4 regions of the Mesorhizobium sp. M7A.F.Ca.US.010.02.1.1 genome follow, and region 1 is predicted to be linked to each of the others. Evidence: predicted binding sites of a transcription regulator. Region 1 holds the regulator's gene; each other region holds the start of a gene.

Region 1 (7,576 bases):
CGCGGTCGCAGGCTGCGGCGACCGAAGGGCGGTGCGTTATCACGATTGTCGTAACGCCCGCCGCTTTCGCGGCGGCAAGCACTTCTTCGAGCGCGGCTTCGCCGCTGCCGTCGAGATGGGTACTGGGCTCATCCAGAACGAGAACATGCGGATTGCCGTAAAAAGCGCGCGCCAGCCCGATCCTTTGGCGTTCGCCGCCCGACAGTGTTCTGTCCGACGAACCTATTCTGGTCTGATAGCCGTCTCGCTGCTCCAGTATCAGCTCATGCGCCCGGGCATTCTTTGCTGCCTCGACGATAGAGGCGTCATTCGCATCGGGTTCAAAGCGGGCGACATTTTCCGCGATCGATCCGGGAAAGAGCTCCACCTCCTGAGCGAGATATCCGATATGCCGGCCAAGCTGCTTCTCGTCCCAGGTTCTGAGATCGGCGCCATCAATCCTGACGCAGCCGCTGGTTGCCTGAATCGCACCGACAAGTAATCTTGCCAGGGTGGACTTGCCGGCTCCGCTCGGACCTATTATCGCCACCGCTTCGCCTGCGCCGATGCGGAAGTTCAGTCTCTTGATGATGGGTTCGGTGCCGGGTGTGGCGTTCGGCGCGACAAAGATGAGGCCCTGCACGACAATTTCGCCGGACGGGTCCGGCAAGGTCAGTTTTTGCGCAAGCGCCGGATGGGCGGAAAACGCCTTGTCCAACCGCTTCCACGATCGTCTGGCGTCGACGATCTGCCGCCATGACCCGATCAGTTGGTCGAGCGGCTGCAGCGCGCGGGACGACACCAGGGAAGACGCGAAGATCATGCCGGCCGTCATCTTCCCTTGCAGCACGAGCCATGCTCCGACACCCAGTATTGCCAGCTGAAGCATCATGCGTACGGCTCGCGACGTTCCACTGAAAATCGCGTTGGCCATCGACGAACGGTCATGCAGGACTAGCGCCTCCGCCACGTGCCTTCCCCACACTCGCGCGGCGTTTTGGATCATGCCCATGGCGCGCAGCGTCTCTGCATTCCGGGCAAAGGCCTGCTCCGACAGGCTGGCAACAGCCGAGCGTTCCGCCGACAAGGCATCATTCCTGCCGATGGCAAACTGATTTGCCACGACCATCGCAAGCAACAGCCCAGATCCCGCCAGCGTAAGCCAGAACAGCATAGGGTGGATGAGGTACAGCAGGGCGAGGAAGAACGGAGCAAACGGCAGGTCGAACAAGACCGCCGCGCCGCGTGACCTGATGAAGGCGCATACCGAGGCAAGGTCGCGCAGTGGAGACAGGGCCGCTCCCGCAGCGTACTTAGCCTCCAGCGAGACGGCGAATGTCCTCGCGCCCAGTCTGTTGTCGACAATGGCTGCAACGCGCTGCGTGTAAACGGAGCGGACCGCATCAAGGAGACCGAGAAAGGCGAGTGCGAGAACCGCGATAGCAGAGAGGTAAAGAAGCGTCTCGACGCTGGAGGAAGGCAGGACGCGGTCATAGACCTGCAAGAGATAAAGGGGGATCACCAATAGCAGGATGTTGATGAGGAACGAAAAAACGCCGACATCGGCGATGGCGCGCCTCAAGACTGCCCGCAGATCAGACCGTGCAATCATTCCCGCGCTCCTAACGGCTCATGGCCCCAACATAAGGGCGTCGCTTAGACCGAATGGTCGCCGGCGATGTCCAAGGGGTGGTGCTGCAGGTCGTCCAGCGTATAGGCGCGGATGTAGTCGATCTTCATCTCCGCTGGCGTAGCCAGATGGTCAGGAGGCTGGCCGGCAATGCCGCCCACCGCGAGATTGGCCAGCATATACATGGGATCGTGCATGTCGGCCGGCGTCGCTGCTTGAGCGACCTTTACACCATCGTAGGTCCAGACAAGCTCATCCTTCGTCCAGAGCAGGCCATAGGTGTGGAAACCGTCGGTATCCGCAACGTTCACCGTTGACGAAACCTTCGTGTGCGCTCCCGTCTCATTGGAATGCGCCGTCATGTAGAGCGTGTTCGGGTCCTGGCCGCGCGTTTCGACAACGTCCAGCTCCGGCGGCCACGATCCGTCCTCCGGAAGCAGCCAGAACGCCGGCCAGGCTCCGGCTGTTTCAGGAAGATCCGCCCGCATTTCGAAATAGCCGTAGGTTTGCGAGAAGGTGTCGTGGGTCGTCAGGATCCCCGAGGTGTATTCGTAGTTGTTGATCAGAGGCTTGATGTCCTCCGGCGCCTGCGCGGCGGTGATGGTGAGGACGCCGTTCTCAACGCTGAACGGATGGACCGAACTCGTCGGGCCATAATTGGCGTCGATATACCACTGCAACTCACCATTGCTGCTCAACGTGCTGCCGTTCGGCGCTCCCCACCAGAAATGAATTCCAGGTGCCGTCCTGCCCGTCCCGAAGGCTCAGCGTGTTGAAATCGTCGGAGAAGGACAGCGTCATTGCGGACTTGTCGATCGGAAGTTCGAACTGGGTGGGCTGCAGCTTGTCGATGGTCGTATTCTTGAACACCAGGATCTCGTCGGATCCGAGGTTCAGCATCACGTTCGATTCCACCTGGACCATCTGTGAACGGACGGCATCGAACGAAGTGAAGTCGTAGCCGTCAAGCCGGACCGCATCGGTCGCACCGAAGTCGAAGATAAGATCGCTTCCATTACCTTTGGAGATGGCGAAAGTATCGGCGCCATCGCCGCCGATCAGGACATCATTTCCCTTGCCGCCATCCAGCGTCTGGTGACCCGACCCGCCCTTGATGATGTTGTCCACCGCATTTCCGAACGCAAATCGGTTGGTGCCGGTAACGACGAGGTTCTCGAAATTGTCGGGGAGCTTGTAGCTCATCCATGTGTCGATCGTGTCGATCCCTGCCCCAGGATCCTCGACCACCTTATTGTTGGTGGAATAGAGATGATAGTAGTCGTCGCCGGCGCCACCGTAGATCGTGACAGTGACGCCGGTGTCTCCCCAGAAGGAGTCGTTGCCGGAGGTGCCATGCAGTTCCGGTCCAGACCCGGTGGCCGAGAACCAATGAGTGGAAGCGCCGGTGTAGGCAAGAGGGATGCCCTTGGCGTTTAAGACCGTGCTCATCAGAAATCCTTCCTCATGGTGTCCGACCTGGTCAAAGGTCCCGCGACCGCTTCCAAGCAACGCTGCAAAGAACGAGATCGTTCCACGGAATCGTCATTAGATCCGAGATCGCATTGAACAATCGACGGACAAGCGATGAATAAAGAGGAGAGGACTCGCAATAATTTGAAGTAATTTATTAAAATTGTATATTTCTGCAGAATGCGCGTCATCCGACGAACGTATATCTAAATTAACTCAAAGTCATTCTTGCGTGGCTTTCTGGTCGGAGCCTGCGGGCAAGATGGCGACGTACCAAGTAATTCGCCGTGGTTCCTGCGGCCAGCCGGGGCCCAATAGAGAGTTTGGGAGATCGAGGAACGCCAGAAGCTGCCTGTCGCTTTGGTCCAAATGCAGTCATTCGAAACCTGATGAGGATGACCGCTCCTGTCGTCACGTGCTCGCTCCCCATCGATGAGACGAGTGCAACATTCCACCGGCTGTTGGCGACCGCGTGCTAATCGAGTTTTCCCGATCTATCGGGACGGAACAGCCACCTAGTCTTCCCTGATCGCGTAGCCCGCCCCACGGATCGTGCGGATGACATCAGGCATGCGGCCGTTGTTGACCGCCTTGCGCAGCCGCCCGACATGTACGTCGACCGTGCGCTCGTCAATGTAGATCGTTTCGCCCCAGACATTGTCGAGCAACTGGCTGCGCGAGAACACGCGGCCTGGATGGCGCATCATGAATTCGAGCAGGCGGAACTCGGTCGGTCCGAGCCGGATCTCGCTCTTCTTACGATAGACCCGGTGCGATTCACGATCGAGCAAGATGTCGCCGACCTTTAGCACGCTGGACAGCACTTCCGGCTTGGCGCGGCGCAACAGCGCCTTGACCCTGGCCATGAACTCCGGCGTCGAGAACGGCTTGACCAGATAGTCGTCGGCGCCGGTCGAGAGGCCGCGCACGCGGTCGCTTTCCTCGCCGCGCGCGGTCAGCATGATGATCGGCAGCCGCTCGGTCTCTGGGCGCATTCTTAGCCGGCGGCAGAGTTCGATGCCGGAAACCGCCGGCACCATCCAGTCGAGCACGAGAAGGTCGGGAACGTTCTCCTGCAGCCGGATCTCGGCCTCGTCGCCGCGCGTCACCACCTCGACCTGGTAACCTTCGGATTCAAGATTGTAGCGGAGCAGCACGCCTAGCGGCTCCTCATCCTCCACCACCATGATGCGTGGTGCGATCATCGGCTGGTCACCCCTGTTATGCCGCTGGCGCGGACATTGCCGTCTCGTCCTGCTTCGGACGATTGGCTGGCAACTGCGTGCCGGTCAAAACATAATAGGCATTTTCGGCGATGTTGGTCACGTGATCGCCGATCCGCTCGAGGTTCTTGGCGCAGAACAACAAGTGCGTGCACGCCGTGATGTTGCGGGGATCTTCCATCATGTAGGTCAGCAGCTCGCGGAACACCGAGGTGTATTTGACGTCGATGCGTTCGTCATTGTTTCTGAGCGTGGCAAGCGCTGCCGCGTCAGCGGCGGCATACTCGTCGACGACCCCCTGCACCTGGATCAGCACCAGTTGCGCCATCGCGTCGATCGAATGCGAAAGGTCGTGCGGCGTGACACTCAGCCCGACAGTGCCGACGCGCTTGGCGATGTTCTTGGCAAGGTCGCCGATGCGCTCAAGGTCGCCGGCCATGCGGATCGAACCGACCACCGCACGCAGATCGTTGGCCATTGGCTGGCGCTTGGCGATCAGCGTGATGGCGCGATCGTCCAGCTCGCGCTGGCGTGCATCCATGATGGCATCATCGGAAACCACGCGCTGCGCCAGCGCATTGTCCGAATTGAGCAAAGCCCTGGTCGAGCCACTGACCATCGAGCGGGCGAGATCGCCCATGTCGCGGATCAGCTGGCTGATCTGCTCCAGATCCTCATCGAAAGATGCGACGGTATGTTCACCCATGATCTTCGTCCCTCGTATGCCTGAGCTCAGCCGAACCGGCCGGTGATGTAGTCCTGGGTGCGTTTGTCGTCGGGGGTGGTGAACATCTTGTCGGTGGCGCCCTCCTCGACCAGATAGCCTAGATGGAACATCGCGGTGCGCTGCGACACGCGTGCTGCCTGCTGCATCGAATGGGTGACGATGACGATCGTATAGTTCTGACGCAGTTCGTCGATCAGTTCCTCGACGCGAGCAGTGGCGATCGGGTCGAGCGCCGAACACGGTTCGTCCATCAGGATCACCTCGGGTGACACGGCGATGGCGCGTGCAATGCACAGACGCTGCTGCTGGCCACCGGAAAGACCCGTGCCAGGTTCTTGCAAACGGTCCTTGACCTCGTTCCAGATCGCCGCCTTCTTCAGGCTCGACTCTACGATCTGATCCATGTCGGCCTTGCGCTTGGCCAATCCGTGGATGCGCGGACCATAGGCAACGTTCTCGTAGATCGATTTGGGGAACGGATTGGGTTTCTGGAACACCATGCCGACGCGCGCCCTGAGTTCGACGACATCGATGTTCTTGTCGTAGATGTCTTCTTCGTCGAGCGTTATCTTGCCGGTTACCCGTGCTGAATCGATGGTGTCGTTCATGCGGTTGAGGCAGCGCAGGAAGGTGGACTTGCCGCAGCCGGAGGGGCCAATCAGCGCCGTCACCTGGTTCAGGCGGACGTCGAGATCGACGTCGAACAGCGCCTGCTTCTCGCCATAGAACACGCCGACCTTGTCGCCGCGCATTTTGATCACTTCGTTCGACTTCATCTTGTCGCCCACTGCGTTTTCAAGGGACTGTTCGGTCATGATGTTCATACCAAGATGCCTTTTTTCTACCAGCGCCGCTCGAACCGACGCCGAAGCACGATCGCGGTGATGTTCATGGCCATGAGGAAGACGAGCAGGATGATGATGGCGCCGGACATACGCTCGACGAAGGCGCGTTCGGCCTCGTTCGCCCACATATAGATCTGCACCGGCAGCGCGGTGGCCGGATCGAAAGGCGTCGTCGGTGGATCGGCGACGAAGGCGACCATGCCGATCAGCAGCAGAGGCGCGGTTTCGCCGAGCGCACGCGCTAGACCGATGATGGTGCCGGTGAGGATGCCGGGCGCGGCAAGCGGCAGGATGTGCTGGAACACCATCTGCATCTTGGAGGCGCCAAGACCGAGAGCCGCCGAGCGGATCGACGGCGGCACCGCGGCAAGTGCGGCGCGCGTCGCGATGATGATCGTCGGCAGCGTCATCAGTGTCAGCACCAGGCCGCCGACGAAAGCGGCGGAGCGCGGCATGCCCAGGAAATTGATGAACACCGCGAGGCCGAGCAAGCCGAAGACGATTGACGGCACCGCGGCCAGATTGTTGATGTTGACCTCGATAAGGTCGGTGAAACGGTTCTTCTTGGCGAACTCCTCCAGATAGATGGAGGCGGCGACGCCGATCGGCAGCGCCAGGAGCAACACGATCACCATCATATAAAAGGAGCCGATGATCGCCACGCCCATGCCCGAGGTTTCCGGGCGGCTGGAGGCGCCGTAGGTGAACAGACCGCTGTTGAAGTGCTCGGCCATCGCGCCCTCGGCCTTGAGCTTGTTCATCCAGGTGATCTGCTGGTCCGAGACCTTGCGTCGCGCTTCCTCGACACTGAGGTCGATCTGGCCCTTGAAAGCCGAGTCGAGATTGGCGGCGGCGAGGATGTTGACGTCGCGTGTCGTGCCGATCACCGAGGGATCGGCGGCAACGATGTCGCGCAACTGGACGCGGGCGCCTTCCGACAGGAAGCCCTTGAGCTGCTTGATCGCCGGCTTGTCGTCGGGATTGATGCCGAGCTTGGCCACCAGCGCGTTTTCGGCGAGCTTGGGATAATTCGCCTTGATCAGAACGCTCGGATCGGTTGCGCGCTTGCCGGAAGGATCGATCACCTTCTCGTCGAACGAGATCGGCAGTGATACCGTCGTCTGCCAGAAGGCGGTGTAGCCTTTCGAGACGATGGTGATCAGCATGATTGCCAGGAACGCCAGGCCTACGGAAATCGCCACGACGCCATAGATGCGGAAACGGCGTTCGGCGGCGTAACGGGCCTTCAGGCCGATGTCGCGGCGCGGATGGGCCGCCGCCCTGACCATCGTATCCATGGAAATGTCGGTCATTCGTACTGCTCCCGATATTTGCGCACGATGTAGAGCGCGACGATGTTCATCACCAACGTCAGCGCGAACAGCGTCAGGCCGAGCGCGAAGGCCACCAGCGTCTGCGGCGAATTGAACTCGAGGTCGCCGGTGAGCTGGTTGACGATCTTGACGGTGATGGTCGTCATCGCCTCGAACGGGTTGATGGTGAGGTTGGCGGCGACGCCCGCCGCCAGCACGACAATCATCGTTTCGCCGATGGCGCGCGAGGCAGTCAGCAGGATGGCGCCGACGATGCCGGGCAGTGCAGCCGGCAGGATCACCCGCTTGATCGTCTCGGAGCGGGTCGCGCCGAGGCCAAGCGACCCGTCGCGCATGGCGCGCGGCACCGCGGTTATGATGTCGTCCGA
Region 2 (7,576 bases), on a different contig from region 1:
TGATACAAAACAACTGCTTGCAAAATACAACTGGTTATCGAGGAGGCTCGCATGTCCAAACTTCGCGTCAACGCTTTCACCCTGTCGCTCGACGGCTATGGCGCCGGTCCCGATCAGGATCTGCAAAATCCTCTCGGCGTCGGTGGGGAATCCTTGCACAAGTGGTTTGTCGACACCCGCACCTTCCGAGAGATGGTGCTCGGACAAGATGGCGGCACCACCGACGTCAACGAGGCGTTCGCGGCGCGCAGCTTCGAAAATGTCGGCGCCTGGATCCTCGGCCGAAACATGTTCGGACCGATCCGCGGCGAGTGGCCTGACGACAGCTGGAAGGGCTGGTGGGGCGACAACCCGCCCTATCATGTGCCGGTTTTCGTGCTCACCCATCACAAGCGGGAACCGATCACGATGGAGGGCGGCACCACTTTCCACTTCGTCACTGACGGTATCCATTCAGCTCTTGAACAGGCTAAGGCTGCCGCTGGCGGCAAGGACGTGCGGGTCGGCGGCGGCGTCGCCACCATCCGGCAATATCTGCAGGAAAAACTGATCGACGAGATGCATCTGGCGATCGCGCCGGTGCTGCTGGGCACGGGCGAGAACCTTTTTACCGGCCTGGACATGCTCAAGCTCGGTTATGTCTGCAACGAGCAGGTGGCGACGCCGCTCGCCACGCACGTCATCATCAAGCGGGCGTAGGTGGAGAGCCAATCTCCCCCCTCGAGGGGGAGATCGCAGCTTCGTCTATCTCAATACTTCTCCGGCACGTAAAGCTCGCGCGGCAGCACCTGGCGTTCGTATTCGGGGTTGAAGACGCGCTCCGGCAGCGTGATCTCCTCGTGCGGCACCTCCTCGTAAGGCAATTGCCTGAGCAGATGGTCGATGCAGTTCAGCCGCGCGCGCTTCTTGTCGTTGCCCTCGACGATGAACCAGGGCGCTTCCGAGATGTTGGTGCGGGCGAAGGTCTCTTCCTTGGCCTTGGTGTATTGCTCCCAGCGCACGCGCGACTGCAGGTCCATCGGCGACAGTTTCCACTGCTTCATCGGATCATGGATGCGCATCAGGAAGCGCATCTGCTGTTCCTCGTCGGTGATCGAGAACCAGTATTTGACCACGGTAATGCCCGAGCGGACCAGCATGCGCTCGAACTCCGGCACGTCGTGAAAGAATTCTTCGACCTGATCGGGCTGGGCAAAACCCATCACCCGCTCGACGCCCGAGCGGTTGTACCATGAGCGGTCGAACAGCACGATCTCGCCGCCGGCCGGCAGATGCGGGACATAGCGCTGGAAATACCATTGCGACTTTTCGCGCTCGGTCGGCGCCGGCAGTGCCACAACACGGCAGATGCGCGGATTGAGCCGCTGGGTGATGCGCTTGATGACACCGCCCTTGCCGGCCGAGTCGCGTCCCTCGAAGATCACCACCAGCTTCTTCTTGTGATAGGCGACCCAGGACTGCAGCTTGATCAATTCGGACTGCAGGCTGATCAGGTCGCGAAAATATTGCATGCGATCGATCGAAGGCGGATGCGAATTCTTGTAGATCTTGGCGATCTCCATCGACAGCGCCGGCTCCGACATTTCGAGCTCATAGTCTTCGTCGAGCGTGTCGGCGAGTTCGGCTTCAAGCCAATCCCTGGCCGCAGAATTCTGTTTTAGCTCGGTCATTATCGGCTGCTCCACTTGCAAGCTCTGTCGATCGGCGCCCCAAACTCCCGGCTTACAGCCCGGAACGGCAACGCCTGAGCCGACTTCAATATAGGCCCGCAATGACGGTTTTATTGCAGCCTGACCTGATCGCCACCACTGCAAAAACCCGCGAGGCATGATCGATCCGCCGCCCTGGCATGGAGACATACCGCGCAAATTGTCCTACAAATAGCAGCCACATTCGGGCGCCCTTCCCAACCCCTTCTCAATGCAATCGCGAGGACCGACATGGAATACCGCACTCTCGGCCGTTCCGGCCTGAAAGTATCGACGCTGACCATGGGCACCATGACTTTCGGCGGCGCCGGCGCATTTTCGGCTGTCGGCAAGACCGACCTCGACGAGGCGCGCCGGATGATCGATCTCTGCATCGACGCCGGCATCAATGTCATCGACACCGCCAATGTCTATTCGAACGGCATGTCGGAAGAAATCATCGGCGAAGCGCTCGGCGGCAAGCGCAAGGGTGACGTGCTGATCGCCTCCAAGGCGCGGATGCGGATCGGTAACGGTCCCAACGATGAAGGCCTGTCGCGCCATCACCTGATCCGCGAATGCGAGAAGAGCCTGAAGCGGCTCAAGACAGACGTCATCGACATCTACTTCCTGCACGAATGGGATGGTGTGACACCGCTGGAGGAAACCATCGCCGCGCTCGACACGCTGGTTGCCCAGGGCAAGATCCGCTATGTCGGCTGCTCCAACTATTCCGGCTGGCAAGTGATGAAGGCGCTCGGCATCAGCGACAGCCATCATCAGCCGCGCTTCGTTACGCAGCAGATCCATTACACGCTGGAAGCGCGCGAGGCGGAGTACGAACTGCTGCCGATTTCCGTCGACCAGGGGTTGGGCGTTCTGGTCTGGAGCCCGCTTGCCGGCGGATTGCTGTCCGGTAAATACCGCCGTGACAGCCCCACCGCCCGGCAGCTCGCCGGCTGGTCCGAACCGCCGATCCGCGACGAGGACCGGCTGTGGCGGATCGTCGATGTGCTTGTGGAGATCGGCGCGCAACGCGGGGTGTCGGCAGCGCAGGTGGCGCTGGCCTGGCTGCTTGGCCGGCCGGCTGTCAGTTCGCTGGTGATCGGCGGCAGGACCGAAACGCAGTTCCAGGACAACATCGCTGCGGCAAGCCTGGTGCTTTCCGGCGAGGAGCGCGAGCGCCTCGACGTGGTGAGCCGGCCGCCCTTGCTCTATCCCTACTGGCACCAGCAATTGACGGCAAAGGACCGTTTTGGTGCCGCCGATCTGGTGATTGACCGAAGCGGCATCTGATCGACAAATCGACGGCGATAGGTATCGGCCGCCGCAATGACGAGCCTGGCCCTTCATTGCAACGCGCATCTTGCAAGCCTGGCCATCATCGACGCACTATCGCTTCAGCTGTTGTGTTTGACGGCTAATGCTCCTAGGCAGGACCAGAGCCGCGAGGCAGTGAAAAGGAGCCGATATGGCGCGACCACCAAATTACGATCAGGAACGCAAGGAACGCGACCGCCAGAAGGCGGCCAAGAAGGCCGAGAAGCTGGCAGCCAAGGTTGCAGCGAGGGAACGTTCGAAGCCCGAAGACGAGACTGAAGCCGAAACCGAAACGGCAAAGTGACGGCAAACGGCCCGCAGATGCGGGCCGCGCCTCAATTCGGATTGCCGCCCCGGATGTCGCCTTGTGTCAGGCCGGCGCCTTGTCGCTGACGAAGACGTCCACTTCACGCGCTGCCGCGATGAAGGCGCGCCTGGCGTTCATCGCCGGCTTGTCGCCGGCCAGTGCGTCATGGCAGGCCTGCAGGGCCGCCCGATGCTTGGGGCTGCGCTTGCCGGGCCAGCTGTTGAGGAGGTAGTCGGAAGCCTCACGCGCCGTGCGCAAGAGCTGAGTGCTTCCCGCTGCGACTGACTTCACAGTCACAGGTGTTTCAAATCGGTTGTTTTCCATGGCCGCTCCTTACGCCATCGGCGTCTGCGAAGCGAGGCGAAAGTGCGCATACGTCCAGACGCCGCTTTGCGCCCCTTCATCCACCTTTAAGCAGCAACGACGGCAAAGCCTCTGGCGCGAAGACCGCGCCGATCGTTGGCGAGCGACGTCACCAGTCGGTCGCGGCTGCCGACGATATGGACCGAGAGCAGGCGCGCGGCTTCATCGGCATCGCCAAGGCGCGTGGCCGCCAGAATGGCGCGATGTTCAGCCCAGGCGCGGGCAAGGGCCGCTTCGTCGCGAACCTCCAGCCAGCGCGCCCGCGACAGGCGCGTCATGGCATCGCGCACCGCCCTAAACAGGAATTCATTGCCCGACAGACGCGCCAGTTCGATGTGAAAATCCATGCCGACGCGATGCCATTCCTCGCGCGGCGTGTCATTGTCGCAGGACTCGAGCATCGCCTCGATGACATCGACGGCGCTCCGGTCCGCCAGGCTGCATGTCAGGCGAAGCGCCGCAACCTCGACCGCCTCCCTGTAGACGGCGATCTGCTCGAGTTCAGCCAGATTGATCGGCGACACCGTCCAGCCACGTCCGTCCCTGCCGACCAGGCCCTCGGTCTCAAGCCGCAGCAGTGCTGCCCTGACCGGGGTTCGCGACGCGCCGAAGCGGCTCTCGATCCAGCGCTCGGTCAGCTTCTCGCCGGGACCGATCTCGAGGCCCAGGATCATTTGCCGAAGCTGTTTCTCGACGCTCTGCATCTGCGACATTGTCGTTTTCCATTTTTTGATCGTTGCTGGCGATCGTCTTGCCGGCCGCCTTTTCCGATCACGTTTGAGACGGTCGCATTGACAGCGGTCAAGCTTGCGTCCATCAGGGGCACCATCTTGGTATCCCAATTTGGTATCCGCAGCAACCATCGATAAAGAGTTGCTGGGACAGGACATATGACATGCAGCAGCAGAGCACGCCCCCGGCAACCGACAGCACCTACAACATTCACTGGCGGCGCAATCTGTTCGTGTGCTTTGCCGGCTCGTTCTCGACGCTTGTCGCCATGACGCTGCTTTTGCCGTTCCTGCCGCTCTATATCGAGCAGCTCGGCGCCGAGGGCCACGCGGCGATCGTGCAGTGGTCGGGGATCGCCTATGGCGCGACATTCTTCGCGGCGGCGCTGGTGGCGCCGCTCTGGGGACGTCTCGGCGACCGCTACGGCCGCAAGGTGATGCTGGTTCGCGCCAGCTTCGGCATGGCCATATGCATGTCGCTGACCGGCATGGTGCAGACGGTCTGGCAACTGGTGCTGCTGCGGCTGCTGATCGGTTTTGCCGGCGGCTATTCCTCGGGATCGACCATCCTCGTCGCCATGCAGACGCCGAAGGAGCGTTCCGGCTGGGCGTTGGGCCTGCTGTCGGCCGGTATCACGGGTGGGGCTCTGGTCGGTCCGCTGGTTGGCGGCGCCCTGCCGCCGCTGATCGGCATCCGCGCCACCTTTCTCCTCTCCGGCGGCGTCATCTTCCTGGCGTTCCTGGCGACCACGTTTCTAATCAAGGAGAATCCCCGGCCGAAAACAGCAGACGCCGCGTCGAAGCAGAAGCAGAAAGGCGGCTGGGCACAAATCCCCGACAAGCGGCCTGTCGTCGCCATGCTGGCGACCGGCATGCTGTTGAGCTTCGCCACCATGTCGATCGAGCCGATCATCACCGTCTATGTGCAGCAGTTGATTGCGGACCAAAGCCGCGTCACGATGATATCAGGCGTCGTCATGTCGGCGGCGGCCCTTGGCGCCATCCTGTCGGCCTCGCGCCTCGGCAAGCTCGCCGACCGCATCGGCCACTGGAACGTCATCATCGGCGCGCTTGCCGTCTCGGCGCTGCTGCTGATCCCGCAGGCCTTCGTCACGCAAAGCTGGCAACTCATCGGCCTGCGCTTCCTGATGGGCCTGGCGCTGGGCGGCCTCTTGCCGTGCATCACCAGCGTTATCCGTCACAATGTGCCTGACGGCGTCGGCGGCAATGTGCTCGGGCTGTCGATCTCCGCCCAATATGCAGGACAGGTCGCCGGCCCCTTGCTCGGCGGCTTTGCCGGCGGTCATTTCGGCATGCGCTCGGTGTTTCTGGGCACATCCGTCTTGATGGCCGGAGGCGCGGTGTATAACTGGCTGGCACAGTCACGCCGCGAGCAGGACATGCTTGCCAACCCCGGCAAGCCCTGACCGGGTCAGGCATATCCCTCTGATACCACGGAGCCACGGACATGAGCACGGCCGAGCAATTTTCCGGCACCAGCACCCGTATCCTCGTCCTGGCCGGAGGCCTCTGTGGCGCGGCCGGCGTGGCGCTGTCGGCCGCGGCGGCGCATCTGGGCGGCGCCTTCGTCGGCACCGCCGCATCGTTCCTGCTGATGCATGCGCCGGTCTTCCTTGTCGCCGGATTGCTTGGCGCGAACCGGACCCTGCGCATCGGCAGCCTGATCCTGCTGGTCGGGCTCCTGCTATTCTGCGGCGATCTGCTGGCCCGCGATTTCATCGGGTCGCGGCTGTTCCCGCTGTCGGCGCCGACCGGCGGCACCTTACTCATCGCCGGCTGGCTGACGATCGCCGCCTCGGCGCTGGTGCGCGTGCGCTCCTGACGCCTCGGCGCGCCCGCCGGCACCAAACGTCAAAGCGTGGCTGCTAGTCTTGCCGACGCTCGGGCTTGATGAGCAATTCGCGATTGCGTCGCCGCAGCTTGGCCAACCAGCGCTCTTGCGGCCTTTTGGAAGCCGGCGCGATGCCCCAATAGTTGCGGTAGATGTCTTCGAACAGATAGCTGACGGGGTGCATGATGTGCTTCCTTTAGATTCTTGAATCGATCCAATCGACAGGCGCGAAAACCGACCCCGCTCAGCTCCGCTTGCGCTCCACAAGGAACCGCAACTCGCGAACCCATGGGCTGGCTTTGCCGCGGCGCTTCTGCGTCGTGGTGTTCGACGAGATGCTCCAGTCGTTGCGGTAAATGTCTTCGAACAGAAAATTGACGGGATGCATGGCACAACTCCCCTGAATATGTTGAATCGATCCAATTCAGAGAACCATCGCTCACTTGGATCGATTCAAATATACGCCTTGGCGAGGCTGCGATCAAGTCAAAATTTGAACCGATCCAACGAAAGTGTTAGATGGGAGGGATTCAGGAGACGAAGATGGCGCCACTTATCTCTGCAAAGACAAGACCGGTCCGGCTGGCGGACATTGCCAAGGCGGCCGGCGTGTCGCACGGCACCGCGTCCAACGTGTTCGCCCGTCCGGAGATCGTGCGTGAGGAGGTCCGCGAGCGGGTCAAGGCGGCAGCCGAGGCCATGGGATATGGCGGCCCCGATCCCAAGGGCCGGCTGCTGCGCGCCGGCAAGGTCAATGCCATCGGTGTCGCGACCGCGGAACCCCTCTCCTATTTCTTCGACGACCCCTTTGCCCGGGTGATGATGGCCAGCATCTCGCAGGCTTGCGACGCGACCGGTGCGGGGATTTCGCTGGTCTCCGCAGCCAACAACGAACAGCTTGCCTGGAACATACAGAGTGCGCTGGTCGACGGTTTCATCGTCTTTTGCGTCGATGGCGGTTCAAGGCTGGTCGAACTGGCGCGTGAACGCAAACTCCCCTTTGTCGCGCTCGATCTCGATTCGGACGACGACGACGCCGTTGCAGCGATCGGCGTCGACAACATCGCCGGGGCTGGCCTGGCGGCCCGCCACCTGACCGAACTCGGACATCGCCGCTTTGCCGTGCTTGCCCTGCCCGTCGCGGACTCCGGCTTCGGCCCCACCACAAGGGAGCAGATGGAGAAGGCCCTCTATTCCGGGACGCGCGACCGCCTGCGTGGCTATTTCGCGGAACTCTCCCGCGTCGACATCGACGTCGAGCGTGTGCCGATCTACGAAACCGTCAATGACGAGGAAAGCGTGCGGGCCGGCCTCG
Region 3 (7,576 bases), on a different contig from region 1:
GATGGCTGGACCGGCGCCTGCTGGGCTTTCGTCAACGCCAAATTCGGCCAGTTCATGGTCGGACGCTATCCCATCGAGGAGCGCTGGCGGCCGATTTTGGTCGCCATACTGTTCGTGGCACTGCTGGTGCCGATGCTTATCCCGAAAGTGCCGCGCAAAGGGCTGAATGCGGTTCTGCTGTTCTTCGTGCTGCCGGTCGTCTCCTTCGTCCTGCTGGTCGGCGGCATGTTCGGCCTGCCGCATGTCGAGACCTCGCTGTGGGGCGGGCTCTTGGTAACGCTCAGCCTGTCTTTCGTCGGCATTGCCGTGTCGCTGCCGCTCGGCATCGTGCTGGCGCTCGGCCGCCGCTCCAAGATGCCGATCATCAAGACGCTGTGCGTCGTCTTCATCGAGACGGTGCGCGGCATCCCGCTGATCACCGTGCTGTTCTTTGCCAGCGTCATGCTGCCACTGTTCCTGCCGGAGGGTGTCTCGTTCGACAAGTTCCTGCGCGCGCTGATCGGTGTGTCGCTGTTTGCCGCGGCCTATATGGCCGAAGTGGTGCGCGGCGGCCTGCAGGCGATTCCCAAGGGCCAGTATGAAGGTGCCGATTCGCTCGGTCTCGGCTATTGGCAGAAAATGTATTTCATCGTCATGCCGCAGGCGCTGAAACTGGTCATCCCGGGCATCGTCAACACCTTCATCGGCATGTTCAAGGACACCAGCCTGGTCATCATCATCTCGATGTTCGACCTGCTCGGCATCGTCAAACAGAATTTTTCCGATGCAAACTGGGCAACCGCGCAGACGGCGAGGTCCGGCCTGATCTTCGCGGCCTTCGTCTTCTGGCTGTTCTGCTTCGGCATGTCGCGCTATTCAATGTACACCGAACGCCGGCTCGACACCGGCCACAAACGTTAAACAAAAGAACAAGGGGACCCCCTGTCATGGCCACCGAAAATGCCGTCAGCGCCGAAGAGATCAAGGTCAACGCCGCCAAGATGCAGATTTCCACCACCGATGTCGCCATCGACATCATCGCCATGCACAAATGGTATGGCGAGTTCCATGTGCTGAAGGACATCAACCTGAAAGTGATGCGCGGCGAGCGCATCGTCATCTGCGGCCCCTCCGGCTCCGGCAAATCGACGATGATCCGCTGCATCAATCGCCTGGAGGAGCACCAGAAGGGCAAGATCATTGTCGACGGCAAGGAATTGACCAACGATCTCAAGAAGATCGACGAGGTGCGCCGCGAGGTCGGCATGGTGTTCCAGCACTTCAACCTGTTTCCGCATCTGACCATCCTGGAGAACTGCACGCTGGCGCCGATCTGGGTGCGCAAGACGCCGAAGAAGCAGGCCGAGGAAATCGCCATGCATTTCCTCAAGCGCGTCAAGATTCCGGAACAGGCCAACAAATATCCCGGCCAGCTTTCCGGCGGCCAGCAGCAGCGTGTGGCGATTGCCCGCTCGCTGTGCATGAACCCGCGCATCATGCTGTTCGATGAGCCGACCTCGGCGCTCGATCCGGAGATGATCAAGGAAGTGCTGGAGACGATGGTTGGTCTTGCCGAGGAAGGCATGACCATGCTGTGCGTCACCCACGAGATGGGCTTCGCCCGCAAGGTCGCCAACCGGGTGATCTTCATGGACCAGGGCCAGATCGTCGAGCAGAACACGCCGGCCGAGTTCTTCGACCACCCGCGCCACGAGCGCACGAAGCTGTTCCTGTCGCAGATCCTGCACTAGGCCTCGACGGCCACGAAGAGCCCGGCTGAAACACTGCCGGGCTCTTTTGCGTATGGGATAACAGGCGGGCGTTCGTGTCGCGCCGGAGCGCGTTTGCAGGGCCGCCTTTCATGAAAAGACTGGGACGTTTTCTAGGTCTTCTGTTGGTTGTCGTCGCACTCGCCGTGACGACGGGCACCTTCGTGCCACGGCCGCTGTGGCCGGCGGCCGCCGCCATGCCCGCCGCGACGCACCACATCCTGGTGCTGAACAATCCGATCCACACCGATATCGCCATCCCGGTCGATGACGCCGTGCGCCGGCGTTTCCATTTCCTGGTCGACGCGGGCATACCGGCCGACAGGCCGGAGGTCCGCTACATCGTCTTCGGCTGGGGCGGCCGCGCCTTCTACCTGGAGACGCCGACATGGTCCGAGCTGAAGGCGGTGCCGGTGATGAAGGCACTGACACTCGACGCCTCGGTCATGCATGTCGATGTCGCCGGTGACATCGTCGAACCGCGCCCTGATATCGCGGGGTTCGACATCACCGAGGATCGGTTCACGGCGTTGCTCGATTTCATCGATGCGAGTTTCCAGCGGGGACCGGAAGGCCCGATCCTCGTTCCGGACGCAGCCTATTCCAGGTTCGACGCCTTCTACGAAGCCAATGGCCATTTCAACGCACTGGTCGGCTGCAACACCTGGACGGCGGCCGCCTTGCGCATCGCCGGCCTGCGCACCGGCTGGTGGAACCCGCTGCCTGTATCGCTCGGGCTGTCGATGCGGTTGTACAATTAGCGTGAGCATTCCGCGAATTGGCGTCGCGTTCCTTCACACCCCCCTCTGTCCTGCCGGACAGAGGGGGGTGCTGTCCCACCAACCGATTGTGCTTGTACGCTCAGCGTCGAATGATCTTCTGAGCCTGCCACCCATAGAGCCAGTCCAGATCCGCCGCGAGTTTTTCCGACGAGCGCACCTTCAGGAACACATTGCGCGCAATCGCCACTGGACCCGAGGCATGCCAGGCCAGCCGGTTGACAGCGCCGCGTCGAGCGACCTGCGCGACACGCGGCCGCCGTGACTGCTCCCAGACGGCAAGCGCGGCCAGAGGTTCGGCGGGGAAGTCGGCGATGATATCGGCAAGCGTCACAGCATCCTCGATCGCCATCGCCGCACCTTGCGCCGCGAACGGGGTCATCGCATGCGCGGCATCGCCGATCAGCGCCATGTTGCCGGTCGTCCAAGGTTGTTTGCTGTCGACCGTATGGATCGGCCATGCGGTCCACGGGCCGGCCTGCTCGACCAGACGGGCAAGTTCTGCCGCGGTGCCGCGCAGGGCGCTGCTCAGGATCCCGGCGTCGGCGTTGCCGGACCAGCCCTCGGCAATGCGGTCGCCCCTGGTGAAGGCCGCGAGATTGAAGGCCGCACCCTTGCTGACGGGATAGGCCACCATATGGAAGCCGGGATGCAGGAAGGTGGTGACGCAGTCCCTGGCGCCGATGGCGGCAAAGCTCCGACCGGCGGCACTGCCGGCCGCGACCGTGGCGCGCCAGGCCAGTTCGCCGGAGAAATGGTTTCTTGGCGAGCCCTTGGCCGAATCGACAAGTGCGCGCACCGACGACCAGACGCCATCGGCCCCAACCAGGAGGAAGCCCTCGGCCTCGACGATTTTGCCACCGATCTCGGCCGTCGCGGTGATGCCATGCGGGCCGGTGTCAACGTCGCCGATGCGGGCGCCGGTGGTGAGATGGATATCCGGTATCTCGGCAGCGCGCGCGGTCAGTGCGCTCTGCAGATCGGCCCTGTGCGCGACGAGATAGGGTGCCTGCCAGCGCGTTTCGGCGGCTTGCCCCAGCGGCACGCGCGCCAGTTCGCGCAAGGTCGCGGCATCCTTCAACACCACGGCCTCCGGCCGCACCGCCGCCGGCAGCAGCCGGTCGAGTACGCCAAGCTGGCGAAGGATGCGTGTCGCGTTGGGAGAAAGCTGAATGCCGGCGCCTGCCGCTTCCAGGCGCTGCGCCTGTTCGAACACCCGTACCGAGTAGCCGCGTTCGGCGAAAGCCAGCGCTGCGGTCAATCCGGCGACACCCGCCCCGGCGATAACAATTTGCCGGGAGCGCGTGTCGTTCATCGGGCTGGTCGCGAAAGACTCAGGCGGCCTGATCGATGTAGATGCAGCCGGCCGGCAGCGTTTCGGTTGCCTTCAGCTTCGGCGAATAGCGGTAGAGCGTCGAGCAATAGGGACAGACTTTTTCGTTGTCGTCGCCCATGTCCAGAAACACATGCGGGTGGTCGAAAGGCGGATTGGCGCCCGTGCACATGAATTCCTTCACGCCGATGTCGATTGCCTGATAGCCCGCATCGTTCTGAAAATGGGGAATGGAACCGCCTGCCATCGTCGTCTCCTTAACGCAGTCTCGTCTGCATCTGGATCATATTAGGCCTCTTTGCAAGTTCGATGAAATCAAACTGTCGCAAAAGCCTGTCAGAGGATAAGTTAAGCCGGTTAACGCATGGCCCCGAAGACCGACACCGGTTTTCGGCAAGGACCATGCGTCGCCTTGGAGTGGTAGAGCGTCCTTTGCGCGTCCTGAATGACGCGCGGCGCTTTAGCTGGCTGACGGTGTGGAAGAGCGGGAATCATGAACGAACTGAAGCCGGTGCAGAACGAATTCGTGGATGTCGAGGTGGCTCGCCCGGAGGGCGGCAATCCGGACCGGTTTGTCAACCGCGAGTTTTCCTGGCTGCAGTTCAACCGGCGCGTTCTCGAGGAATCGCTGAACCTCAATCATCCGCTGCTGGAGCGCGTCCGCTTCCTGTCGATCTCGGCGGCCAATCTCGACGAGTTCTTCATGGTGCGCGTCGCCGGCCTCGCCGGCCAGGTGCGCGAGGGCATCACGCTGAAGAGCCCTGACGGCCGCACCCCCGAACAGCAGCTCGAACAGCTGCTGCGTGAGGTCGAGCGGCTGCAGGAAGACCAGCAGAAGAGCCTTTCGGCGCTCACCGTGCTGCTCAACAAGGAAGGCATCGAGAGCATCACCCGCGATGCGCTGACCAAGGACGAGAAAATCTGGCTGGAAGACCATTTCCAGGGGCAGGTGTTCCCGGTGCTGACCCCGCTGTCGATCGACCCGGCGCATCCGTTCCCGTTCATTCCCAATCTCGGCTTCTCGATGGCGCTGCAACTGCGCCATCGCAAGAACGGCGAAGAGATGAGCGCGCTGCTGCGCCTGCCGGTAGCGCTGAAGCGCTTCATCCGTCTGCCGGACCGCAAGCATCACGTCCGCTTCATCCCGCTGGAAGAGGCGGTCGGCCTCTACATCGGCAAGCTCTTCCCCGGCTATGAGGTCAAGGGCTCCGGCACGTTCCGCATCATCCGCGACAGCGATATCGAGGTCGAGGAGGAGTCCGAGGATTTGGTTCGCCTGTTCGAAACGGCGCTGAAGCGGCGGCGGCGGGGTTCGGTGATCCGCATCGAATTCGACAGGCTGATGCCTGATGAATTGCGCGACTTCGTCGCCGGCGAGCTTGGCGTGTCGTCCAGCCGCATCAGCGTCTTGACCGGTCCGTTGGCGCTCAGCCAGATTTCCGAGATCGTCGCCGTTCCCCGCGACGACCTGAAATTCACGCCCTACAATCCGCGTTTTCCCGAGCGCATCCGCGAGCATGGCGGCGATTGTTTCGCGGCCATCCGCGAGAAGGACATCGTCGTCCATCACCCCTACGAATCGTTTGACGTCGTGGTGCAGTTCCTGCGCCAGGCGATGGCCGATCCGGAAGTGGTGGCGATCAAGCAGACGCTTTACCGCACCTCCAACGACAGCCCGATCGTGCGTGCGCTGGTCGACGCGGCCGAAGCCGGCAAGTCGGTCACCGCACTGGTCGAGCTCAAGGCGCGCTTCGACGAGGAAGCCAACATTCGCTGGGCGCGCGACCTGGAGCGCGCCGGCGTGCAGGTCGTGTTCGGCTTTCTCGAGCTGAAAACCCATTCGAAAATGTCGCTGGTGGTGCGGCGCGAGGACGGCAAGCTGCGCAACTACGTGCACCTCGGCACCGGCAACTACCATCCGGTAACGGCGCGCATCTACACCGACCTGTCCTTCTTCACCACCGATCCGACGATCGCCCGCGATGTCGCCCAGCTGTTCAATTTCATCACCGGCTATGCCGAGCCGACGGACGAAATGCGGTTGGCGATCTCGCCGTTCACGCTGAGAAGCCGCATCCTGAAGCACATTGCCGACGAGATTGCCTACGCGGTGCAGGGGAAACCGGCGCGCATCTGGATGAAGATGAACGCGCTCGTCGATCCGATCATTATCGACGCGCTCTACGATGCCAGCCGCGCCGGCGTCGAGGTCGACCTGGTCGTGCGCGGCATCTGCTGCCTGAGGCCGCAGGTTCCGGGCCTGTCGGAAAACATCCGCGTAAAATCGATCGTCGGCCGTTTTCTCGAGCACAGCCGCATCTATTGCTTCGGCAACGGTCATGGCCTGCCATCGGACGAGGCGATCGTCTACATCTCCTCGGCCGATCTGATGCCGCGCAATCTCGACCGCCGCGTCGAAACCATGGTGCCGATCACCAATCCAACTGTGCATGAACAGATCCTTGGCCAGATCATGCTGGGCAACATCATGGACAATCAGCAAAGTTTCGACGTATTGGCTGATGGAACCTCCCGGCGCGTCGTGCTGGAGGAGGGCGAGGAACCGTTCAACGCGCAGGAATATTTCATGACCAATCCGAGCCTGTCGGGACGGGGTGACGCGCTGAAGTCGCATGCGCCCAAGCGCATCGCGCAGTTCAAGCGCCGCAAGAAGAACGCAGCAGCGTCCGGCTGATGCTGTCTGATTCCCAGGGCCGGCTGCAGGACCGCCGACCGCTGTCCATCATCGACATCGGATCGAACTCGATCCGCCTCGTCGTCTATGAGGGGCTGGCGCGTTCGCCGACCATGCTGTTCAACGAAAAGATGCTGGCTGGTCTGGGCCGGGGCATCGTTTCGACCGGCAAGCTCGATCCCGAGGCGGTGACGCGCTCGATGGAAGAGTTCCGCCGCTTTCGCGCGCTTTCCGACCAGGCCGGCGCCGAGCATATGTATGTGCTGGCCACCGCCGCGGCCCGCGAGGCGGTCAACGGCCCCGATTTCATCCACCGCGCCGAGGATGTGCTGAAGACCGAGATCCGTGTCATCAGCGGCCGTCAGGAAGCCTATTATTCCGCGCTCGGCGTCATTTCCGGCTTCCACCCGGCCAATGGCATCGCCGGCGACCTGGGCGGCGGCAGCCTCGAGCTGGTCGACGTCAGCGGCGAAGCGATCGGTGACGGCATCACGCTGCCGCTGGGCGGCCTGCGCCTGCAGGACATGGCGAAGAACTCGCTGGTTCAGGCGGCGAAGATCGCGCGTGACGAACTGGCGAAGGCCAAGCTGTTGAAAGGCGGGCAGGGCAGGCCCTTCTACGCCGTCGGCGGCACTTGGCGAAATCTTGCCCGGCTGCACATGGAAATGACCAACTATCCGCTTGGCGTCATGCACCATTACGAGATATCGGCCGAAAGCGCGGCGAATTTCCTCAAGCAGGTGGCCAAGGCCGAGATCGAGAAGGTCAAGGGCATCGAAGGCGTTTCCAAGAACCGCCGTTCGCTGCTGCCTTATGGCGCCGTCGTGCTGCAGGAGATCATGGCGGCGATGCAGCCGTCGAAGATCATCGTTTCGGCACTGGGTGTACGCGAAGGCTTTCTCTATTCGCTGCTCGACGCTGCCGAGCAGAAGTCCGATCCGTTGATTTCGGCCTCTGAGGAACTCGCCCGACTGCGCTCACGCTCCGTCGCCCATGCGCATGAGCTCGTCGACTGGACCGC
Region 4 (7,576 bases), on a different contig from region 1:
TTGGTACAAACCTCTTAATGAAGCCGGCAATTGACGCAAGCGTGGCGCGGGTCTAAAGGGTCGTTATCCCGTGGTGATTTGGCCGGTCGGCTTGCAGCCACGTTAAACAAGTCGCTAAAGGACCGTCGGGCCGCAAGGCCGTATGGACCGGTTGCGACTTTCGCGGCCGGTTTTTTTGTGTCTGGAAGAAAAGCGATGAGCACCAAGAAGCACAACTGGAAGCCTCAGACGGCACTCGTGCACAGCGGAACGCTGCGTTCCGGTTTCGGCGAAACGTCGGAAGCGATTTACCTGACCCAGGGCTATGTCTACGAAACGGCACAGGCCGCCGAAGCCCGTTTCAAGGGCGAGGAGCCAGGCTTCATCTATTCGCGCTACGCCAATCCGACCGTCGACATGTTCGAAAAGCGCATGTGCGCGCTGGAAGGCGCCGAAGATGCCCGCGCCACCGCCTCCGGCATGGCCGCGGTGACGGCCGCCCTTCTGTGCAGCGCCAAGGCCGGCGACCACATCGTGGCGGCGCGTGCGCTGTTCGGATCCTGCCGCTGGGTGGTCGAGACGCTGGCGCCGAGATACGGCATCGAGGCGACGCTGGTCGACGGCACGGATATCGCCAATTGGGAAAAGGCGGTCAAGCCGAACACCAAGCTGTTCTTCCTGGAAAGCCCGACCAATCCGACGCTGGAAGTGGTCGATATCGCCGCTGTCGCTTCGCTTGCCAATTCGATCGGCGCAAGGCTGATCGTCGACAATGTCTTCGCCACGCCCCTGCAGCAGAAGCCCTTGCAGCTCGGCGCCCATATCGTCGTCTATTCGGCGACCAAGCACATAGACGGCCAGGGGCGCTGTCTCGGCGGCGTGATCCTGTCGGACAAGAAGTGGATCGACGAGAACCTGCACGATTATTTCCGCCATACCGGCCCAAGCCTGTCGCCCTTCAACGCCTGGACGCTGCTGAAAGGCCTGGAAACACTGCCGCTGCGCGTGCGCCAGCAGACGGAAAGTGCCGGCCGGATCGCGGATTTCCTGGCCGAGCGGCCGGAGATCGCCCGCGTCATCTATCCCGGCCGCGCCGACCACCCGCAGGCTGATATCGTCAAGAAGCAGATGGCGGGCGGCTCGACGCTGATCTGCCTCGACGTCAAGGGCGGCAAGCAGGCGGCCTTTGCCTTGCAGAACGCGCTCGACATCGTCTTGATCTCCAACAATCTCGGTGACGCCAAGAGCCTGATCACCCACCCGGCGACGACGACGCACAAGAACCTCAGCGACGAGGCGCGCGCCGAGCTCGGCATCGGGCCGGGCACGCTCAGGCTTTCGGTCGGCCTGGAGGACACCGACGATCTGCTCGAGGACATCGCGCAGGCGCTGAAGGCCAGGTAGCGCGCGAGCGTCGTCACAGGATTACAGGCCGACCGCCTTGCGCAGCACTTCGTTCATGCGGGTCTGCCAGCCATCGCCAGCGGCCTTGAAGCGGTCGAGAACGTCGGCGTCGAGGCGTAGCTGTACGGCACGTTTGGGCCGGGCAAGCGGCGGCCGGCCAACCTTGCGGCGCGAAACGGCATCGGTTGGCTGAGCATCCGGATCGGCTTCGGCCGCAGCGGTGATCTTGGCATCTTCTTCGTCGGTCATTGCGGCAAGCGCCTTTTTGGCCAAGCCAAAGCGTCAGCACGTGACAGCTGGGGCGCAGCAGCCTCGCGGCGTACGATCGTCTTAGAGGTTTTCGACATAAATTATGTATACACAAAAATAGAGCCTAATACAGCATTTCTGTATATACGATAATTATCCCAGAGGATCAGACCGGCCAGTCGCTTCAGGCGCCGGACGGCGTCTCTTCCAGCTCGGCCGTCTTGGTGCCGATGATCATCGCATTGCCGCGCCAGTCGACGGCGCCGCCGAGCCAGCCGCGCCCCCACATCGCCGGCAGGATCAGGTCGCGCGCCACGATCGCAGCGACCATGCGTGGCGACAGGTACCAGCCCTTGGACCAGGCCAGGGCGCACTCCGGAAGGTAGAAGGCCGCCAATACGGCAAGGGCTGTTGCCCAGAGGCTGAAACCGGCACTGGCTGCGGCAATCAGCGCAAGCACCAGCGGCACCACGGCGCCAGTCAGGATTTCGGGTGCGAAGAACAGCGGGAAAGTGACGCGACGCAGGCGCGCCCAACGGGCCTGGCGCGACCAGATCTCGTCAAACGAGCGCCGGCCAAGCGGCTGCTCGAAGGGGGCGGCGACGAGATTGACGCGCAAGCCGAGGCTGTTCACCAGCTTGGTCGCGGCGGCATCCTCCGCGATCTCGGCGGCCAACGCGCGGATGCCGCCATTGGCGTCGAGCATCGGCTTGTTCCAGAGCATGCTCTTGCCCTGGGCAAAGCCAAGGCCGAGCGCATCGCCGGCATATTGCCAGCGCGCCTGCAGCGTGTTGAGGAAAGCGCATTCGACCTCGGCCCAGAAGCCGGCCGGCCGCGAGCCGATCGGCGTCGAGCAGACAAGGCCGGTGCCGGGCCGCCAGGCAGCCATCAGGTGCTGGATGTAGTCCCTCGGCATCAGCACGTTGGAATCGGCCAGGACGACCCAGTCGTGCCGCGCCGCTTCCCAGCCCTTGACGCAATTGTTGAGTTTCGGATTGGCGCTGATGCGGTCGTCGCCGACAAGCAGGCGGGCCGGCACTTTCGGAAACCGGACGATCGTCCTGTTTATCAATTTGACCACCGGATCGTCGGCATGGGCGACGCAGAAAATCAGCTCGTAGCGCGGCCAGTCGAGCGAAAAGGCGCGCTCCAGCGTCTCCTGCGTGAACGGCTCGACGCCGCGCGACGGCACGACGATCGACACCGGCCGCGGCTTGCCGGCCGGCGGCGCAATTGTGCGGCGCCGTTTCAGACGCGAAGCGGCGAGCACGATGCTGGCGAGATTTGAGAGAATGAGGGCAGTTGAAAGCGTGGCGGCTATGAGAGTGAGTTCCATCGAGATCCGGTCACTCCAGGAAACCGGTCCGCCAGAACAATCTGGCTGGCATGACGACCGATTCAACAGTTCGACAGAGCGCCCGAGTCGCGCGGCACTGGTCGGCGCACACCATCATTGTCATGTGTCACTTAAATGACATTCTTTGCCGCCACCTGCGGTTCGGTCCGCAATGACAGGACGCGCACCGTTGACCAGCCCGCGTGGAGCGCCGAAAGTTACCGGATTGTTTTGGAGCCGCTTATGTATAGCGCCGTCACGCGCAACATCGAAGTGCAGGTCAGGCCATTCTATCTCGAGGACCGCTCGGATCCCTCGGAGAACCGCTATGTCTGGGGCTATCAGATAACGATCGACAATCAGTCGGACGATTTCGTGCAGCTTCTGTCGCGCTATTGGCACATCACCGACGGCACCGGCCGGGTCGAGGAAGTGCGTGGCCCCGGCGTGGTCGGCGACCAGCCCGAACTCAATCCCGGCGACAGCTACCAGTACACGTCCGGTTGCCCGCTCTCGACACCATCCGGCATCATGGTCGGGCACTACACGATGCGCAACAAGCGGGGCGAGACGTTCGACATCGCCATTCCGGCGTTTTCGCTGGATCTGCCGGGGACGCGGCGGACGGTGAATTGATTTCGCCTCACCGGCCGCTCCGCGGCCAGTGAGGCGTGGTTTTTTCTCTACTGGGCCGCAAATTCCGCCGGATCGAAGTCATATTGCTTCGAGCAGAATTCGCAGGCGACGTGGATGCCGCCGTCCTCTGTACTGTCCTTGATCTCCTGCGCGGAAAAACCCTCGAGGATGCCGCGGATCTTGTCCCTGGAGCACGAGCACTGGTCGGCGACCGGAACGCCGCCGAAGACGCGCACGCCATGCTCGTGGAACAGCCTGTAGAGCAGCCGCTCGGCGCCGATCGTCGGGTCGATCAGTTCGGTCGGCTCGATCGTACCGAGCAGCGCCAGCAACTCCTGCCAGGAATTGTCGACCGGGTCGTGGACCTCCTCGCGCGGATCGCCATCGCCACCCGGCAGGTCCGGGACGCGCATGCGCTCGGGCGACTGCGGCAGGAACTGCGCCAGGATACCACCGGCGCGCCACTGCTCGCGGGCACCGCCAGGACCGGGCGTCAAAAGCTTGGCCACCGACAGCCTGAGATCCGTCGGGATCTGCTCCGACTGGCGAAAATAGGTGCGCGCAGCATCCTCCAGCGTCTCGCCGTCGAGCTGGACGATGCCCTGATAGCGCTGCGTGTGAGCGCCCTGGTCGATGGTCAGCGCCAGCACGCCGCTGCCGAGCAGCGTCTGCTGCGAGGTTTCGCCGGCCGCGACCAGCGCTTTCAGCCGGTCGGCATCGAAACGCGCATAGGCGCGCAATGCCGAGGGCGTGGAAAAATCGGCGACCAGCATGTCGACAGGCCCGTCGGTGCGGGTCTGCAGGATGAATTTGCCCTCGAACTTCAGCGAAGTGCCGAGCAGCACGGTCAGCACACAGGCCTCCGCCAGCAGGCGGGCGACCGGCTCGGGATAATCGTGGCGGCTGAGGATGGCGTCCAGCATCGGCCCGAGTTGGACCGTGCGGCCTCGCACATCGAGAGGGCCGACCTCGAACGGCACGACGTGATCGTCGCCGGCATAGCCGAATTCGCCGAGTTTGGGGTGATGTTCAGTCACTTGATAGGTTTCCAACATGACAAAGCTCCGGGGCGCGGCCATGCCGCCCTCCGGGGCGCATGCGTCGAAACGCGCTGTTTTTGCGTGATGGCCCGCAGATAGGCATCACACCTCCGGAGATCAAGCGCCGAGGCACCAGGCGAGCACGGCCTTCTGGGCATGGAGCCGGTTCTCGGCCTCGTCGAAGACCACCGAATGCGGTCCGTCGATGATCTCGTCTGTCACTTCCTCGCCGCGATGCGCCGGCAGGCAGTGCATGAACAGCGCGTCCGGCTTGGCCTTCGCCATCAGCTTGGCATTGACCTGATAGGGCGAGAACACATTGTGGCCGCGGGCGCGATGCTCCTGGCCCATCGACACCCAGCAATCGGTGACGATGCAGTCGGCCTGGTCGACGGCCTCCTCGGGCGAGCGGGTGAAGTGCAGCTTGCCGCCGTGCGCCTGCGACCAGTCGATGTGCTTCTGCGCCGGCTCGCTGCCTTCGGGCACGGCGACGTTGAGGTTGAAGCGGAATCGCGCCGAGGCCTCGATCAGCGAATGCAGCACATTGTTGCCGTCGCCGGTCCAGGCGATGGTCTTTCCGGCGACCGGACCGCGATGCTCCTCGAAGGTCATGATATCGGCCATCAACTGGCAGGGATGGGTATCGTCGGTCAATCCGTTGATCACCGGCACGGTGGCGTTCTCGGTCAATTCCAGCAGCCGCTCATGCGAGGTGGTGCGGATCATGATCGCATCGACATAGCGCGACAGCACCTTGGCGGTGTCGGCGATGGTCTCGGAACGGCCGAGCTGCATCTCGGTGCCGGTCAGCATGATGGTCTCGCCGCCGAGCTGCCGCATGCCGACGTCGAAGGAGACGCGCGTGCGCGTCGACGGCTTGTCGAAGATCATTGCCAGCACCTTGCCTTCGAGCGGTTTGGTGCGCTCGCCGGCCTTGAGCCGGGCCTTTCGCACCACCGCATCGTCCAGCATCAAGCGCAGATCGCCTTCGGAAACGGCGGAAAGATCGGTGAAATGGCGAACTGACATCAGCAATGGTTCCGGATTACTTCGCCGCGGCGGAAGTGATCGCCTCCGCCAGGCCCTTGGCGCCGGCGCGAATGCGGTTGAGCGCGTCATGGATCTCGGCGTCGGTGACGGTGAGCGGCGGCAACAGGCGAATGACGTTGTCGCCGGCCGGAACCGCCAGCAGGTGCTGGTCGCGCAAGGCCATGTTCACCTTGGTGTTGGGCATGGCGCATTTGAGCCCGAGCATCAGCCCGGCACCCCTGATGTCCTCGATGATTTCGGGAAACTCGTCGGCGACCGACGCCAGCCCCTGCTTCATCAGCAGCGCCTTGCGCTGGACATCTTCGAGGAAGCCGTCTTCCAGCACGACATCGAGCACGGCGTTGCCGACAGCCATGGCAAGCGGGTTGCCGCCGAACGTGGTGCCATGCACGCCAGCGGTCATGCCGACGGCCGCTTCATCCGTGGCAAGGCAGGCGCCCATCGGGAAGCCGCCGCCAATACCCTTGGCGATCGCCATGATGTCTGGCGTTACACCTGACCATTCATGCGCGAACAGCTTGCCGGTGCGGCCGATGCCGCACTGGACCTCGTCGTAGATCAACAGCAGGCCGTGCTGCTCGCACAATTGCCTGAGCCGCTTCAGCGACTGCGTCGGCACCGGGCGGATACCGCCCTCGCCCTGCACCGGCTCGATCAGGATCGCGGCCGTCTCCGGCGTGATCGCCTTTTCGGCGGCGTCGATGTCGTCGAAGCCGACCTGATCGAAACCTTCGACCTTGGGGCCGAAGCCCTCGAGATATTTGTACTGGCCGCCGGCCGCGATGGTCGCCAGCGTGCGGCCATGGAAGGCCCCTTCGAAGGTGATGACGCGGAAGCGCTCGGGATGTCCGTTGACGAAATGGTAGCGCCGTGCCGTCTTGATCGCGCATTCCAGCGCCTCGGCGCCGGAATTGGTGAAGAACACCTTGTCGGCGAAGGTGGCGTCGGCCAGCCGCTCGCCGAGCCGGTTCTGCCCGGGGATCTCGTAGAGGTTGGAGACATGCCACAGCTTGGCGGCCTGCTCGGTGAGTGCGGCGACCAGATGCGGATGACCGTGGCCCAGCGAATTGACGGCGATGCCGCCGGCAAAGTCGAGATATCGCTCGCCCTTGTCGGTAATCAGCCAGGTGCCTTCCCCGCGGTCGAAGGCCAGGGGTGCGCGAGCAAAGGTCTCGTAAAGCGCCGAACCGCTCATTATATGCGTCTCCGGTACCGGAAATCAAAAAAGCCGCCAAAGCGGCGGCCTGTGCGGCTTATCCTGTTTTTCGGCCATGAAGTCAACGAAAACGTCGCGTAGTGGCGCGCGGCAAGCCCCCTGACGGGACGCCGGCTCATAAGCGACCGGGCAAGTTGGGGAAAACCGAAAAAACCGATTCGTGTTGCACTTGGGACTCTTGTCACCGAGTCAGCGCATAGAGTAGTTGTAGTCGAGAAATAACTAGATTTCGTGCGGCGGACCTAATCACCAGATATATGTGGTGTCTGCCCCGGCAAATGTTGCCGGGTCGGGAGAAGGATTCCGATTGCCGCACGCTTAGAGGAGCGCGGTCTCATGAACTGGACTGACGAGCGGGTAGAACTCTTGAGAAAACTGTGGTCGGAGGGTCTGAGCGCAAGCCAGATTGCTGCGCAGCTTGGAGGGGTCAGCCGCAATGCGGTCATCGGGAAGGTGCATCGGCTGAAACTGTCGGGCCGCGGTCGCTCGACCGCCACGCCGGCACGCCAGAAGAAGGCGGCACAAGGATCAACCGTCCAGAAATCGGTATCACGTGCAGCAACCACGGCACGCCATGTCACGACATCGATCGGCGCGACCGCCTTGCAGACGCAGTTCGACGCCGAACCCGTGGCACGCCATTACATCCGTCCGGTCGAAAATGTC

What was found. The regulator PhoB, encoded in region 1, activates phosphate uptake and scavenging genes when phosphate is short. The targets are predictions, from matches to a motif close to TGTCATNNANCTGTCAT.
Positions count from the first base shown of each region.
Region 2: the regulator PhoB is predicted to act here: its motif matches at 1,772-1,788, upstream of ppk2 (polyphosphate kinase 2).
Region 3: the regulator PhoB is predicted to act here: its motif matches at 4,171-4,187, upstream of EOA19_RS27510 (RNA degradosome polyphosphate kinase).
Region 4: the regulator PhoB is predicted to act here: its motif matches at 3,093-3,109, upstream of EOA19_RS18020 (ceramide glucosyltransferase).

Region 1 is NZ_RZRV01000029.1:12,704-20,279, reverse strand. Features, by position in the region: gene EOA19_RS24380 (type I secretion system permease/ATPase) at 1-1,561, opposite strand, end outside; partial or broken gene EOA19_RS24375 (family 16 glycosylhydrolase) at 1,636-3,058, opposite strand; gene phoB (phosphate regulon transcriptional regulator PhoB) at 3,595-4,284, opposite strand; gene phoU (phosphate signaling complex protein PhoU) at 4,301-5,008, opposite strand; gene pstB (phosphate ABC transporter ATP-binding protein PstB) at 5,035-5,853, opposite strand; gene pstA (phosphate ABC transporter permease PstA) at 5,871-7,187, opposite strand; gene pstC (phosphate ABC transporter permease subunit PstC) at 7,184-7,576, opposite strand, start outside.
Region 2 is NZ_RZRV01000048.1:11,917-19,492, reverse strand. Features, by position in the region: gene EOA19_RS30490 (dihydrofolate reductase family protein) at 52-699, shown strand; gene ppk2 (polyphosphate kinase 2) at 750-1,670, opposite strand; gene EOA19_RS30480 (aldo/keto reductase) at 1,941-2,984, shown strand; gene EOA19_RS30475 (hypothetical protein) at 3,160-3,312, shown strand; gene EOA19_RS30470 (DUF982 domain-containing protein) at 3,379-3,612, opposite strand; gene EOA19_RS30465 (GntR family transcriptional regulator) at 3,726-4,391, opposite strand; gene EOA19_RS30460 (multidrug efflux MFS transporter) at 4,574-5,836, shown strand; gene EOA19_RS30455 (DUF423 domain-containing protein) at 5,878-6,252, shown strand; gene EOA19_RS30450 (hypothetical protein) at 6,296-6,445, opposite strand; gene EOA19_RS30445 (hypothetical protein) at 6,506-6,649, opposite strand; gene EOA19_RS30440 (substrate-binding domain-containing protein) at 6,805-7,576, shown strand, end outside.
Region 3 is NZ_RZRV01000037.1:53,377-60,952, forward strand. Features, by position in the region: gene EOA19_RS27485 (amino acid ABC transporter permease) at 1-900, shown strand, start outside; gene EOA19_RS27490 (amino acid ABC transporter ATP-binding protein) at 927-1,730, shown strand; gene EOA19_RS27495 (TIGR02117 family protein) at 1,841-2,509, shown strand; gene EOA19_RS27500 (FAD-dependent monooxygenase) at 2,610-3,842, opposite strand; gene EOA19_RS27505 (zinc-finger domain-containing protein) at 3,862-4,107, opposite strand; gene EOA19_RS27510 (RNA degradosome polyphosphate kinase) at 4,354-6,555, shown strand; gene ppx (exopolyphosphatase) at 6,555-7,576, shown strand, end outside.
Region 4 is NZ_RZRV01000015.1:118,885-126,460, reverse strand. Features, by position in the region: SAM riboswitch at 61-138, shown strand; gene EOA19_RS18030 (O-succinylhomoserine sulfhydrylase) at 196-1,383, shown strand; gene EOA19_RS18025 (BrnA antitoxin family protein) at 1,405-1,632, opposite strand; gene EOA19_RS18020 (ceramide glucosyltransferase) at 1,817-2,968, opposite strand; gene apaG (Co2+/Mg2+ efflux protein ApaG) at 3,212-3,604, shown strand; gene EOA19_RS18010 (Hsp33 family molecular chaperone) at 3,652-4,683, opposite strand; gene argF (ornithine carbamoyltransferase) at 4,762-5,673, opposite strand; gene EOA19_RS18000 (aspartate aminotransferase family protein) at 5,690-6,889, opposite strand; gene EOA19_RS17995 (GcrA family cell cycle regulator) at 7,247-7,576, shown strand, end outside.